DNA from 2 places in the Sphingobacterium sp. UBA6645 genome. Region 1 is predicted to be linked to the other one. Evidence: riboswitches for the same ligand, from Rfam matches in the RefSeq annotation. Region 1 holds a riboswitch; the other holds the start of a gene.
What was found. Region 1 has a riboswitch for S-adenosylmethionine ahead of B2400_RS12570 (methylenetetrahydrofolate reductase). Riboswitches for the same ligand answer to the same signal wherever they lie in the genome.
Positions count from the first base shown of each region.

Region 2: linked by a shared signal. The riboswitch ahead of B2400_RS12170 (O-acetylhomoserine aminocarboxypropyltransferase/cysteine synthase family protein) and the one ahead of B2400_RS12570 (methylenetetrahydrofolate reductase) in region 1 are both predicted to bind S-adenosylmethionine.

Region 1 covers NZ_DKLH01000068.1:11,956-19,953, forward strand. The annotation lists gene B2400_RS12555 (RagB/SusD family nutrient uptake outer membrane protein) at 1-920, opposite strand, end outside; gene B2400_RS12560 (SusC/RagA family TonB-linked outer membrane protein) at 939-4,022, opposite strand; gene rimM (ribosome maturation factor RimM) at 4,381-4,908, shown strand; SAM riboswitch class I at 4,988-5,086, shown strand; gene B2400_RS12570 (methylenetetrahydrofolate reductase) at 5,132-6,088, shown strand; gene B2400_RS12575 (DUF2723 domain-containing protein) at 6,360-7,998, shown strand, end outside.
Region 2 covers NZ_DKLH01000063.1:769-8,766, reverse strand. The annotation lists gene B2400_RS12195 (lysophospholipid acyltransferase family protein) at 1-508, shown strand, start outside; gene B2400_RS12190 (glycosyltransferase family 2 protein) at 509-1,543, shown strand; gene ligA (NAD-dependent DNA ligase LigA) at 1,664-3,682, shown strand; gene dapA (4-hydroxy-tetrahydrodipicolinate synthase) at 3,711-4,589, shown strand; gene B2400_RS12175 (hypothetical protein) at 4,702-5,136, shown strand; SAM riboswitch class I at 5,315-5,428, shown strand; gene B2400_RS12170 (O-acetylhomoserine aminocarboxypropyltransferase/cysteine synthase family protein) at 5,664-6,971, shown strand; gene B2400_RS12165 (homoserine dehydrogenase) at 7,036-7,998, shown strand, end outside.

The DNA of each region.
Region 1 (7,998 bases):
GCGTACATTTCTCCCCAACCTTGACCACCAATGTTTGCATACATACCACCAACACCATAGTAATGATCGCTGCCCGAGAATTCAGATGCTAAGCGTTTTACGGCAAAGATTGTTTCTTTGTTGTTCTCTGGAGTAAAAGTATTATAGCGCATGAATTCCGCGCGACCTAACAGGTTGAATTTGCCTGAGTTGATCACTTTATCCGCATATTCTGCTGAAAGTTTCGCGTACTGCGCATTTGGCGCTTCATAAGTTCCGCTCATGTATAAGTAAACACGTGAAAGCATGGCTTGCGCTGCTTCTTTGGTAGCGTAGATATTACCTTTACTTAGCGTCAGCAATGATTCAGCTTTCGTTAAGTCGGCGATAATCTGATCGTATGTTTCTTTCACCGTTGCGCGGTCTGGGAAGTTCAGGTCGCCAAGTGGGTTCTCCGGTGTTCCGTTTACAATTGGCACACCAAGGTTAGTTTCCGGGCTTTGGTAGTATGGGCGGCCGTATGCACGCACCAAGTAAAAGTACATTAAGCCGCGGATGTAGTAACATTCCCCAATCTGGTTGTCTACATCTACGCTCTCGCCTTCTTTTAGGAATTTCATCGCATTCGACGCTTGTGCAATCGCCTTGTAGCTGTAGTCCCAGAAGTTTGATAAGCGGTAGTTATTCGGTGTGCGGGAGAAGGAGATGAACTCATAGAAAGCATCTGTTGATGCTCCACGAATCATCATGTTATCACCTGCGTATTCACCAGCGCGGTGCATGGGATCAGACCATGCTTTTAATTGTGCGTATGCACCTGTAATCAAGGCTTGCGGATTCTCCGCGACCCCTTCTGTATCCATTGATCCTTTTGGCAATCTGTCGATCTCGCAAGAGGAGAACAATGCTGTTGCCGATAGTATAAATAATAGCTTTTTCATATGATATAATCCCCTCAATTAAAATGTAACATTCAAACCAAACATAAACTTACGTGTTGCAGGGTAAACCGCAGGAAGCGCTGTTTCCAACAGTTTTCCAGTTTCCGGATGGATCGTTGCTTCTGGATCTACACCCGAGTAATCTGTCCATGTGAATAAGTTTTCGCCAGACAAGAATACTCTCACGTTGCTTAAATAGTATTGAGGTAGTTTGAATGAATAACCTACAGCTAATGATCTTAATCTTAAGAAGTCATTGCTTTCCAGGTATCTTGATGATGCTTTGTTACCGTTGTTGGAGTTGTTGTAGCGTGCTACCGGGTGAGTGGCTACATCGCCTGGTTTTTCCCAACGGCTCCAACCATCTTGTAATTTCATTTGGTTTCTGTCAACATATGCTCCGTCAGCATCTAATTCCTGGCGTGCATAGTTGTATTTCTGTCCACCGATAGAGAAACCGAAGTTCGCTGTCAAATCGAAGTCTTTGTAAGCTACGAACGTTCCGAATCCGCCGAATAAGTCTGCTGCTGCTTTGCCCATTTTACGGTATGTTCCCTCAGCGTATTTTTCTGTTTTGCTTTTGCCGATTACATTTCCTTCAGCGTCCAAATCATCTTTGTACCACATTGGTTTACCGTTGTCTGGATTTACGCCAGCCCATTCGATCATGTAATAGGTGTCGACAGGAGCGCCAATCTCTAATAGGCGTTGTGCCGAACCCGCGATGCCGGAGTTGTCGCCCGCAATAATAGGTTTTGAGATCAATTCGCCGTTTTGCAAGGTTTTGTAAAGGTCGGTCAATTTGTTTTTGTTATGTCCTAAATTGAGGTCCATACTCCATAACCAGTCTCCTTTTTTGATGATATCACCACCAATAGTCAATTCATAACCTCTATTTTGCATTTCACCAACATTTCTCCAAATCGATGTAACCCCGATTAAGCCTGTTACCGGAACTTGGAACAATACGTTGTCTGTCGTTTTGTTGTAGTAATCAGCGGTTAGGCGTAATCGATTGTTGAAGAATCCCGCATCTACTCCTACGCCTGCAGTATAGGTGTTCTCCCATTGTAGGTTCGGGTTTCCGATTTGGTTAATTAAGGCACCGGGCGTACCGTTGTAGCCTGATTGGGAGGTGATTGCGTAAAGGTCGTACTGTGGATATAGGGATGTTGGCTTATTACCTACAGAACCGTATGCTGCGCGAAGTTTTAAGTTGTTGATTTTATCAACATTGAACCAGCTTTCGTTGTGGATATTCCATGCTCCACTGATCGAGAAGAAATTGCCATATTTTACGTCGGTACCGAAATTGGAAGCACCATCTCTACGGAAGGACGCTTGCGCTAAATAGCGGTTGTCGTATGCGTAGTTTGCATTGGCAAGATAAGACTGAGTTGCCCATTCGTTGATTGAACCTTTTGTACGCTCTGGTTTAGCAACAACGTCCAACACTTCGAAGCCAGGTAAGAAGCCTGTTCCATAGATATCAATAATCTTTTCGTTGAAATCGTTGAATTCATAGGCAACAATACCATTAACTGCATGCTTGTCCCACGTTTTGTTGAAGCGCAATAATTGGTTCGTATAGCGCCGTGTATTGTCTAAACGATATTCTGTGATACGGCCTAACACACTTTCACCTCCATTGGAACGTGGATCTGTGTATCCTGAAGAAGAATATAAGTTCGTGCGGTAGCTATTTACCGATGCGAATGTCAACCAATCTGTTAAACGAATATCGAAGTCGAAGTTACCTTGTAGTTCATAGTTAGTGGTTGCAGATTTGTTCCATTGCAAGTCGTATAAGTAGTTCGTGCTTGCATTGTTTACCCATCCGCTGTAGCGGTGTGGTACTAAACTTCCATCCGCATCATATGGGCTATCCCAAGGTAGGTTAGTCACCATAGCACCTGTATCATATTGTCTATCGTCGGTACCTCTACGTGCGGCAACGATCGAAGGTTTGATGCTCAACCATTCGAATGGCTTGTAAACCGTATTCAAACGGATATTGTAGCGGTCGTAGTCAAAACCTTTGACTGCTCCTAATTCATTGTAATATCCTAGGGAAAGGTAAGATTGTAAAGTTTCATTACCGCCTTGTAGGGAAATGTTGTGGTTTTGGGTGAATCCGTTGCGAGTTGCGACATCCCACCAATCGAAGTTTGAGTTTCTTAACTCTTCATTCCATCTCGGGAATTTGATGTCACTTGCGTTTTGGAAAGACGAGAAGTAATCATATAATTCTGCACCGTTCATCATTTGCATATTTCCATTCGTCAACTGGTTGAAACCTAATTTCGTAGAATAGGAAAGTTGCATTTTCTGCGATCTAGGTGCTTTTGTCGTCACGACTACCACACCATTGGCTCCTTGCGATCCGTAGAGCGAAGTTGAAGCAGCGTCTTTCAGCACGGTTAGATTGGCGATATCATCTGGGTTTAAATCGCCTGGGCTGTACCCTACGATTACACCATCGATTACCCATAGTGGGCTAGTAACACCGTTTACGGAAGCTTGTCCGCGGATAACAACAGCACCACGGGTTCCCGGTCTACCCGTACTTGGCGCTACATAAACACCAGCAGCTTTACCGTTCAACATGTTCTCCACCGATGGAGTTGTCACGTCTCTTAGTTTTTGGCCGCTCACATTTTGTAATGCACCAGTTAAGCTTTCTTTCTTTTGTTGAATACCATAACCTACAACAACAACTTCATCTAAAGAATTCACAGATTCTTCCAAGTCGATATTCATGTTATTCGATTCGATTTTACGTTCTACTTTTTCATAGCCTACAGCGGAGATAATTAAGGTTTGGCCCACTTTAGCATTGATGGAGAAGGCTCCATTTTCATCTGTTGAAGAGATGATTTTTGGATCTTCTTTTACGCTGATGGTAACAGCGGCTAATGGTCCTGTAGCACCTTTAATAGTACCACTAACTACTTCTTGAAAAGCAAGGGCATGAATAGAACTGGATTCTTTTAGGTTAGATGCTAACACAGCATCTGGGGTAAGTAGGGCTAATGTCAGTACCGATGTAATTGGGTAAAACGTACTGGCAAGAAATGCCCTGGATAATCTTTTTTTGCACATAAGCGTCTTGTTTAATAAAAGTAGATCTTGGCTACACAATTTAGTATTGTTGCGGCAATATTAACTTTTTGTAAATAGAATGCTATATCATTTTTAAACTCAAACGTTTGCGTATTTTTATGCAAACGATTGCATATGCAACAACATGTAAATGGCTTTTTAATATAAATAGTAATACTTTTGATATCATTAAGTTGCTTCAACAACTATGTATCAATTAATTATATCCCTGTCATTTTGCCTGATTTTCATTGTTTTTTTGATTTTCCTAATTGTTAAATTGGACGGTATTGCAGCGGCGTGCCTTAGGCGTTTTATTGTCCGATTATTTCTGTACTTTTGTATTTAAATTCATGCTATGACAATCGATCAAACATTCTATATAGGTTACATCAGTAAAACCCGCGGCTTGAAAGGGGAGGTGCAATTATTCTTTGAATTTGAGGACTATATGGATTTGGATTTTGATGTATTGTTTCTCGAGGTGAATAAGAAGTTAGTACCCTACTTCGTTGATACGTTGAAGATGCACAACAATAGTACGGCTTACGCTACTTTTGAGGACATCGATCATATTGATAAGGCCCAGCCTTTGATCAAGAAGAAAATGTATTTGCCGCTAGATCAGAAGCCTGAGCGAGATCCCGATGATTTCCGTTACACGGATTTAGTAGGTTACATGGCAATTGAAGAGGAAGAAGGTGAGCTTGGGGAGATTACACAGGTGCAAGAGATGCCGCAGCAGTTCATCGCTACGGTCGATATGGATGGCACGGAAGTGATGTTCCCATTGAACGAAAACTTCATTGTAGGCATAGATCCTGAGGAACAGGTTGTTGTACTTCGTCTTCCTGAGGGATTGATCGATATGTATTTCGAGCAGTAGAACGGCGTTTTCGATATTTTTCCATTTTATTTTCTGGTTTTCATTTTGAGTTCTTGCTTCTATTAGCGATATTAGCCCTCGCTTATAGAGAAAGGCAGAGGGACTAGACCCGCTGAAGCCTTAGCAACCTGTCCCTTGACAAGGTGCTAAATTCTACCCCGATAGGGAAAGATAAGCTGAAACTCAGGTATCGCTGTGTTTTCTCTAAGCCTAAAGGAATTTTATGAAAATCGTAGACCACATTAAGAACGCACAGGGTAAGACCCTATATTCATTTGAGTTATTGCCACCGGCAAAAGGACAGGGAATTCAGAGTATTTTCAAGACCATGGATGAGCTTATGGAGTTCAATCCGCCTTTTATTGATGTTACTTACCATCGCGAGGATTACCTGTATAAACAGCATTCCAGTGGTCTATTAGAGCGTGTCGCCTATCGTAAGCGTCCGGGCACTGTTGCTATCTGTGCTGCGATTATGAGTAAGTATAAGGTGGATGCGGTTCCGCATTTGATCTGTGGCGGTTTTACGAAAGAGGAGACCGAGAATGCTTTGATTGATCTTAACTTTTTGGGTATTGATAATGTGTTGGTACTACGCGGAGACGCGAGAAAAGGTGATTCGGACTTTATACCGACGGTTGGTGGTCATGCCTATGCGACGGATCTTCTGGAGCAGGTCGTTGATATGAACAATGGTCGTTATCTCCATGAGGATATCGAGAGCTCGGCAAAGACCGACTTCTGTATCGGAGTGGCGGGCTATCCGGAGAAGCACTTCGAGGCACCAAACTTTAATACAGACTTTAAATGGTTGAAGAAGAAGGTGGAAATGGGTGCGGAGTTTATTGTTACGCAAATGTTCTTCAACGTGGAGAAGTACAAGGAATTTGTGACGAAATGTCGTGAGCATGGTATCCATGTTCCGATTATTCCGGGTTTGAAACCCCTGACAACGAAGAATCAGTTGATTACGCTTCCTCGAATCTTTCACTTGGATATCCCTGAGGAATTGAGCGATGCTGTGGATGCATGTAAGACTAATGCGGATGTGCGCCAGGTAGGCGAGGAGTGGTTAGTGCAACAGTGTAAAGAACTGATTGAGTTTGGCGCGCCAGTATTACATTTCTATACAATGAGTAATCCGGGACCGACGAAGAAGATTGTAGAAAAATTAGTGTAGGATTAGATATTAGATTTTAGACAATAGATATTAGAGCGTGGAGCCGATGTTTTAGATTTCGGTTTTGTGTTATAAGATACAGGAGCCAAGACGAGAGTCTTGGTTTTTTTGTTTTTGGTTTTATTTTGGGGGACATTGATTGTTTGTTTTTTTGCCTTTGACTGTGTGTGTGTAGGTGTGGGGGCTATTGATTACTGTTAAAATTTGTTAAGCGAAGCGCAGTTTCTGGTTTTCAGTTTATCTTTATTCGGAATTACTAACCTATACTCATATGAGCTATCAAAAACTGAATAACCTTCTCGGCTGGAGCTGTGGAATCCTTGCGACTTTAGTGTATGTCCTTAGCGTTGAAAAGTCAAGTAGTTGGTGGGATACGGGCGAATTTATTGCTTCGGCACATAAATTAGAGGTTGTTCATCAACCTGGGGCACCCTTGTTTCTGATGATACAGAACGTGTTTTCGAATTTCGCAATGGGCGATGTCAGTAAAATAGCATATTGGATGAACATTGGTTCGGCAATTTGCAGCGGTTTGACGATTGTATTTCTATTTTGGACAATCAGTGCTATTGCGAAGAAACTGGTTCTGAGCGATGGGGAATGGACCTCGGCAAAGTTGTACCAGGTTTTTGGAGCCGCGATTGTGGGTTCGTTGGCTTATAGTTTTACGGATTCTTTCTGGTACTCGGCAGTGGAGTCGGAGGTTTATTCGATGTCGTCACTATGTACTGCCGTTGTATTTTGGTTGGCGTTGAAATGGGATGCACGGGCAGATGAACCGCATAGTAATAAATGGTTATTGGCGATTGCCTATGTAATGGGGCTTTCTATCGGGGTGCACTTGTTGAATCTTCTGACTATTCCGGTGATTGCTTTGATGATATATTTCCGCAGGACGAATAAGGTCGAGTGGAAGGGGATTGCTAAATCCTTAGGTTGGGGCGTATTGGCCTTAGCATTTGTACTGTGGGGCGTTATTCAGTATAGCGTTCGCTTTGCTGCTAATTTCGACCTTTTCTTTGTCAATAGTTTGGGACTTCCGTTTGGATCGGGTGTGGCGTTTTTTATAGCGCTTTTAGTTGCTGGGATTGTTTTCGGGCTTTATTATGCTGCTCGTAGATCAAATCCGATTGTGCATTTGGCGCTGTTGAGTTTGAGTTTTATCTTTTTAGGATTCGGATCTTATAGCCTGTTATTGATTCGCGCACAAACGAATATTTCTTTGAACAACTATGATCCGGATAATGCCTTCAATTTATTGAGTTATTTAAGTCGGGAGCAATATCAATCGGAGCCTTTATTTAAAGGGCAGACTTTTGATGCGCGTCCCGTTGATATGACGTCCGGTTCGACCTATAGAAAGGATGCGGATCGCTATACCAGGATCAGCAGCAATAACCGCTATGTTTATGATAAAGAGATGTTGTTCCCACGGATATATAGCGATAAACATACGGCATTTTACCGTCAGTATTTAAATATTCCTGAGGGGCAGTCGCCTAGTATGGGCGATAACTTGAAGTTCTTCTTCAATTATCAGTTGAACCATATGTATGCTCGCTACTTCCTCTGGAACTTCGTTGGGCGTCAGAACGATGTGCCTAGTCAGGGGCAGGTTTATGCGGGCAATTGGTTGTCGGGAATCACATTTCTTGATAATCTCCGTTTGCCTGGACAGTCGCATTTGTCAAATAGCATGTTAAAGGATCCGAGCAGGAATACTTATTTTTTCTTGCCTTTATTGCTTGGTTTTCTTGGGATATTATGGCAGTTGAAGAAGAGCAAGAAGGATACGGCTATTTTGGGATTGCTGTTCTTTTTCACTGGTTTGGCAATCGTGATTTACTTGAATCAGACGCCTAATCAGCCTAGGGAAAGAGATTATGCTTACGCGGGGTCATTTTACGTAT
Region 2 (7,998 bases), on a different contig from region 1:
GGAGATGGGTATCCATAGTCTCTCGTTGATGATGGATACGCCCGAGCTAATCATCTACAAACCTTTAAATAATAAAGTATTCAACGAAGTCTATAACCGCATCAGAACCAGGTTTGGAGCGACGATGGTGCCGATGAAACAGATTCTGAGGCACATGATAAAGTTGAAAAATGTACCACATATCAGTATGTTTGTGGCGGATCAGACGCCTGTATATCAGGAGTCTGATTATTTCATGGAGTTTCTGAATCAGGAGACATTAGTTTATACCGGTACCGAGCGTATCGCTCGGATGACAAAGAATCCTGTCGTATTCTGTGAGATCAGAAGAAAGAAAAAAAGAGGATATTACTATTGTAAGTTCACTACATTAGTAGAAAATCCTGATGAGTATCCAGAACATGAGATTACCCATATCCATAATCGGTTTACGGAGCAGATTATTCGCGAGGAGCCTGCTTATTGGTTATGGTCTCATCGTCGATGGAAAAGAAAAAGAAGGAGTTAAATGACTAATAATCCAAAAGTAGCAGTTGTCATATTAAACTGGAACGGTCGATTTTTCTTGGAGAAATTCCTTCCTTCCGTGTTTAACAGCACTTATCAAAATATTGAGTTTGTTATCGGCGACAATGGTTCGTCCGATGACTCTATTGCATATGTTGAAGAGAATTACCCGAAGTTTACCATTTTAAAGAATTCTGAGAATTTAGGATTCGCGGGTGGGTATAATGAAATACTTAAGCGTGTTCAGGCGGACTATTATGTACTACTGAACTCGGATGTTGAAGTGTCTCAGAATTGGATAGAGCCGGTTATTGCGCAGATGGAAAAAGACCCATTGCTAGTGGCTGTGCAACCTAAGATACAATCTTATCATCAAAAGGGTTATTTTGAGCATGCCGGTGCTGCAGGCGGCTATATTGACTATTTTGGATTTCCGTTTTGCCGTGGCCGAATTTTCGATCAAGTGGAAAAGGATGAGGGGCAATACGACGATGAGAAAGAAATATTTTGGGCCACCGGAGCGGCATTATTCATAAAATCGGCGGCCTGGAAAGAAGTCGGTGGCTTCGATGCTGATTTCTTCGCCCACATGGAAGAAATTGACCTGTGCTGGCGATTGAAGAAGCTAGGATACAAAATTGGATATTGTCCTAATTCTCTGGTCTATCATGTCGGTGGCGGCACATTGAACACCAGCAACCCGCATAAAACATATTTAAACTTCCGCAATAATCTCCAAATGCTACAAAAGAACCTCCCAGTTGGTCAAGGTATTTGGAAGATTTTCCTTCGCTTTTGGTTGGATTTCGCGGCCTTACTGAAGTTCTTGATGGAACGAAAACCGAAGGATGCATGGGCCGTGAGCCGCGCGCATCAATATTTTGTCAAAAACTTCATCAAAAACGCAAGAAAACGAAAGACATATTCGAGCAAAGAGAACAAAGTTGGTCAATACAAGAACTCCATCGTATGGGATTTTTATCTGAATAATATCCATAAATTCTCTCAACTAAAAGACAATAATTTCCATCATTAGATGTTCTGCTGAAGAATGTTTTTTACTGGTTTATCTTTTATTGCTCTATAGTTTGCGTATTTAATTAAATAGTTGTTTTAAATTGTTTTAGGCCTAGAATATTTTGTATTTTCGTGGTCTATGTCAGCAGATATCCAGTCAAAAATTGAGCAGCTCACCCAGGAATTAAACGAGTATAATTATCAGTACTATGTATTGGCCGAATCGTTAATTTCTGACTATGATTTTGATCAAAAACTCAAAGAATTAGAATCCTTAGAGGCTCAATATCCACAATATCGTGATCCCAACTCTCCTACTTTAAAGGTTGGTGGAGATATTACGCAAAAGTTCAAGACCGTAAAGCATAAATGGCCAATGATGTCATTGGGCAATACGTATAATGAGCAGGAGTTAAAAGATTTTGACAACCGCGTAAGGAAGGTCATTGGCGATCAGCTTCAATATGTTTGCGAACTTAAATTCGACGGCTTATCTATTTCGTTGACCTACGAAAATGGAAAGCTATTGAAAGCCGTAACGCGTGGTGATGGTACGCAGGGTGATGAAGTAACGAACAACGTTCGTACGATTCGTAGTATTCCGCACCAGCTAAAAAAAGGCACTTTTCCAGATACGTTTGAAATCAGAGGCGAGATTTTTATGCATAAGTCGGCGTTTCTTCGTTTGAACAAGGAGCGTGAAGAGAACGGCGATCAGACTTATGCCAACCCAAGAAACTTTGCGTCGGGCACCATTAAGCTACAAGATTCCGCCGAAGTTGCCAAGCGTCCGTTAGACTGCTTCCTATACTTTTTGTATGCCGACAATAGAAATAAACTATTCGACAATCACTGGCAGAGTATTGAAGCTGTAAAAGAATGGGGCTTCCATGTTTGCGAGCATACCAAACTTTGCAACAATATCGACGAGGTATTAGATTTCATTCATTATTGGGATGAAGCCAGACATAAGCTATCCTATGAGATTGATGGGATTGTTATTAAAGTAAATGATTATGCACAGCAGGAAGATCTTGGCTTTACAGCAAAGTCTCCGCGCTGGGCAATTTCCTATAAATTTAAAGCAGAGCGTGTAGAAACCATCTTGAAGAGCATCAGCTATCAGGTTGGGAGAACGGGTGCAGTGACCCCTGTTGCTAATTTGCAACCTGTGCTATTAGCAGGAACAACCGTAAAGCGGGCATCCCTGCATAATGCGAATGAAATCGCACGTTTGGATCTACATGAAGGCGATACGGTATTTGTAGAAAAAGGCGGTGAAATTATCCCGAAGATTATTGCTGCGAATGTAGAAAAACGTCCTGCGGGCGCTGTTGCTATTGTCTACCCTACGCACTGTCCGGAATGTGGAACCGAGCTTATCCGTCAGGAGGGCGAAGCCGTTCATTATTGTCCGAATGAGGATGGTTGCAAACCGCAAATCGTTGGAAAGCTCCAGCACTTTATCGGTCGCAAGATGATGGATGTACAAGGTCTTGGTGATGAGACGATAGAAACTTTCTATCGCTTAGGCTTGGTTTCTAAGATTTCAGATTTATATGCGTTGAAGGATCATCAGGATAAGCTAGTAGGCTTAGAAAGATTTGGTCAAAAGTCTATCGACAATATGTTAGCCGGCTTGGAGGCATCTAAACAAAAGCCATTTGAAAAAGTACTGTTTGGCTTAGGGATTCGTCATATCGGTGAGACAGTTGCCAAGAAATTAGCACAGCATTTTAAGAATATCGATGCTATCGCGGCAGCATCTGCTCAAGAGATTGAATCTGTTCCGGATATCGGTTTCCGTATCGCGGAAAGTGTACATTTTTACTTGAACCAGCCCGAGCATTGGGAAGAGATCGAGAAGTTGAAAGCGGCGGGTCTGCAATTTGAAATTGAAGAGAAAGAAATTGTGCTTGCGGGCGACGGTCTTTCTGGTCAGACGTTCTTGATTTCTGGCGTCTTCGCCGACTACTCTCGTGAAGAGCTTACAGCATTAATTGAATCGCATGGGGGTAAGATGCTTAGTGGGATATCCGCAAAATTGAACTACCTAGTTGCCGGGGATAAGATGGGGCCATCGAAATTGGCAAAGGCTGAGAAGCTGGGCGTACCGATTATTTCGGAAGGCGAGCTATTGGCAATGATTAACAAATAGAATACATACATTAAATAATTATATACGAATGAATGAGCTTCAAGGAGCAGGTGTAGCTATCGTTACACCTTTTAATGCAGACGGATCTGTGGATTATGAGACCCTGGGTAGGCTGATTGACTACCAAATTCATGGGGGAATTGATTACATCGTTTCTTTGGGAACAACTGGCGAAACAGCCACATTGTCGAAGGAGGAGCGAAAGCAGGTTTGGGCATTTACTTCGAAGCATGTAGATAAACGCATTCCCTTGGTTGCGGGCATTGGCGGCAATAACACCATGGAAATTGTTGAGCAGGTTAAGAATTTCGATGTATTGGATTATATCGCAATTCTATCGGTATCTCCATACTATAACAAGCCTACGCAAGAGGGAATTTACCAACACTATAAAGCGATTGCTGAGGTCTCTCCCCTTCCGATTATCTTGTACAACGTACCGGGAAGAACGGGCAGCAATATGACCTCTGCAACTACCGTTAGACTAGCAAATGATTTTAAGAACATTGTTGCTATCAAAGAAGCGTCAGGCAGTTTTGCACAGTTCAGCGAGATTCTACGTGATAAGCCAGCAGATTTTATGTTGATATCAGGTGATGATCCTGCTACCCTGCCAATGATTGCTTTGGGAGCCGTAGGTATTATCTCAGTTGTTGGAAATGCTTATCCAAACAAGGTTTCAGCGTTAGCACACCTATGTTTAGAGGGTAATTTTGAGCAAGCGAGAATTATACATTCAGATCTTCTTCGCATTACCGACCTATGTTTCATCGAAGGTAATCCAGCAGGGGTAAAATACATCCTGAAGCAAAAAGGATTTGGTGAAGACACGGTTCGTTTGCCACTCGTTCCGGTTGGTAAGCAGACGCAGGAAGGCATAGTTGAGGAAATCAAAAAACTTTCCTAGTATTTGTTTCTAAATAATTTGCGGAGATACAGCTACTAATGGATTTCTTTTCGCGTAAAGTTTTTATTTTAGGTATCTTTTTTGCGGATTGCAGACAAATAAATATAAGAACATGGAAACCACAACAAACCAACAGCCTAAGAAAGGTGGATCAATGATCGGCAAGTTTATCAGCTGGACGCTATTAATTGTTGTCCTAATCGTTGCAGGTTGGGTCTATTGGAATTACTACAATGTTTTTGGCGAGGGCGTAAAATCCGGCGTCTTGAACTATGCCGTGAAGAAAGGTAATATATTTAAGACCTACGAAGGAAAACTGATTCAAGAAGGCTTTGGCGCAACTAAAACCGGTACAGGATTAACGAGCAATCAGTTTGAGTTTTCTGTGGAGAACGATTCTATCTATCGTATTCTGGAAGTGAACAGCGGAAAAGTATTCGATCTTCACTACAAGGAATACCGTGGTGTATTGCCATGGCGTGGAAACACGGTCTACATCGTAGACCAGATTATCCAAATGCGCGATTTAAAACCTGGTTCTTATTAAGCTGAGGCTATTATCAGATTGATATTTTTGCAAGCTTCTGAGTTCGATATTTTCAATACTTATCGAATTCAGAAGCTTGTTTATTAAAAAAACATTGCATAATTGATTTTAGCAATGTATATTTGCGCAGTGCCGAGCAATTGGCACCTAATCAAAACCCTTCAAAACGATTGGTCTTGATTTATAAAGAAGTGGCGAGAGACTGGCTCAAAGACCCACTGGCAACCTTCAATAACGATTGAAAAGGTGCCAATTCCTGTCCAAAGCAATTAAGCTGCGGAGCATATAAATGACAAAAGACTATGACTTCAACATTTACAAATTCTTTTATTGGATTTTCTAGCGGCAAACCTGCTAGCAACTCTCCTTATACTATCTTTTTCGTCGTGAACACCTGTTCACGAATGCGATAGTCGTCGGTATTCCCAGATTCCTTGGATAAGGAATTCTCATACCTCTACATGACGACCAAAGCTTAGCGATTAAAGAACATAATTCATTATTTATCATTTTAAAAAATTACAACAATGGCTGATATTAAGAACTTAAAATTTGAAACATTACAGGTACATGCAGGACAAGAAGTAGACCCTACTACTGGTTCTAGAGCATTGCCTATCTACCAAACATCGTCTTATGTATTTGAAAATGCAGAGCACGGTGCTAATCTATTTGCATTAAAACAATTCGGAAATATTTATACCCGTATCATGAACCCGACAACGGATGTGTTTGAAAAGCGCATCGCTGCATTAGAGGGAGGTGTTGCGGCAGTTGCTGTTGCTTCGGGACAAGCGGCACAGTTCATCGCTTTAACGAATATCCTAGAGGCAGGTGATAACTTTGTATCGGGTGCAAATCTGTACGGAGGTACCTACAACCAATTCAAAGTTTCTTTTAAACGCTTAGGGATCGAAGCTCGCTTTGCAGAAGATACGGATGCTGATAAAATTGAAGCTTTGATTGATGATAAAACAAAAGCTATCTACGTGGAGACAATCGGAAATCCGAGCTACAACATCCCGGATTTTGAGCGCATTGCTGCTGTTGCGAAGAAGCACGACCTTCCATTAATCGTGGACAATACATTCGGTGCTGGAGGTTATTTGTTTAAGCCATTGGAGCATGGTGCGAACGTTGTTGTTGAATCTGCAACAAAATGGATTGGTGGACATGGTACTAGTATCGGTGGTGTCATCATCGATGGTGGTAACTATAACTGGGGAAATGGCAAATTCAAACAATTCTCAGAACCTTCAGAAGGGTATCATGGATTAGTTTTCGCTGATGTATTTGGTGAGAATGGTCCTTTTGGAAACATACAGTTTGCTATTAGAGCGCGAGTAGAAGGCCTGAGAGACTTCGGTCCTGCCCTATCTCCATTCAACTCTTTCTTATTGGTACAAGGCTTAGAAACCTTATCATTACGCGTTCAACGTCATGTTGATAACACATTAGAGATTGCACAATGGTTGGATGCTCATCCTCAAGTAGAGAAAGTTAGCTACCCTGGATTGAAAAACCACCCATATCATCAAAATGCACAGAAGTATTTAAAGAATGGCTACGGTGCTGTTTTATCATTCACTGTTAAAGGCGGTGTTGAGAAAGCAAATGACTTCATCGATGCTTTGCAATTGATCAGCCACCTAGCGAATGTTGGGGATGCGAAGACGTTAATTATCCACCCTGCTGCAACAACGCATCAGCAATTAAGTGCTGAAGACCAAGCTAAGGCTGGTGTACTTCCAGGACAGCTAAGATTATCGGTAGGTATTGAGCATATCGACGATATCAAAGCAGATCTAGAGCAAGCTTTTGAGAAAATCAAGTAGGTATAAGCACCAATTGATTGCAAATAAGAATATAAAAACGAAAAGAGAACACTAAAAGAATACCATGAGTAAAAAACTTGTTATCGGGATGTTTGGGTTCGGCGTTGTCGGCCAAGGATTGTACGATATTATCAAGACGAAGGATTTAAATCTAGAGATTAAGAAATTTGTTATCAAAAATCCAGATAAGAAAAGAAGCCTTCCTGCTGAATTATTCACTACCGATGCAAACGCTATATTAGAAGATCCGGAAATCAATACCGTTGTTGAGTTAATTGACGATGCCGATGCTGCATTCGAGATCACAAAGCGCGCCTTATCTTCTGGCAAGAATGTCGTGTCAGCAAATAAGAAAATGATTGCTACACATTTAGAAGAGCTCGTTGAAATTCAACATCAGCATGGCACTTCGCTATTATATGAAGGTGCGGTTTGCGGAAGTATTCCGATCATCCGTAATCTTGAAGAGTATTATGATAACGAGCTATTGCACTCGGTGAGCGGTATTTTCAATGGATCATCTAATTACATTCTTTCCAAGATCTTCAATGAAGATCAAAGCTATGATGTTGCTTTGAAGAAAGCACAAGATTTGGGTTTTGCAGAAACCGACCCTACGTTAGATGTCGGTGGTTTTGATCCTAAATTTAAATTGGCAATCGTTGCTTCGCATGCTTATGGACTATATATTAATCCAGACGAAATCTTAAACTTAGGTATTGATACGCTGGGCGATGCGGATATTCGCTATGCGCGCGAGAAAGATTATAAGATCAAGCTGATTCCATTGGCTAAGGAGGTTGATAATCATCAGGTGGTATTATATGTTCTGCCGAAGTTCATCAAAAAGAGCAATATTCTGTACAATGTAGAAAATGAATATAATGGTGTATTGGTGAAAGCTGCGTTTGCTGATGAGCAATTCTTTTTAGGAAAAGGCGCCGGCGGTCACCCGACGGGTTCTGCAGTATTATCGGACATCACTGCATTGCGCTATGATTACCGTTACGAATACAAGAAACATCTG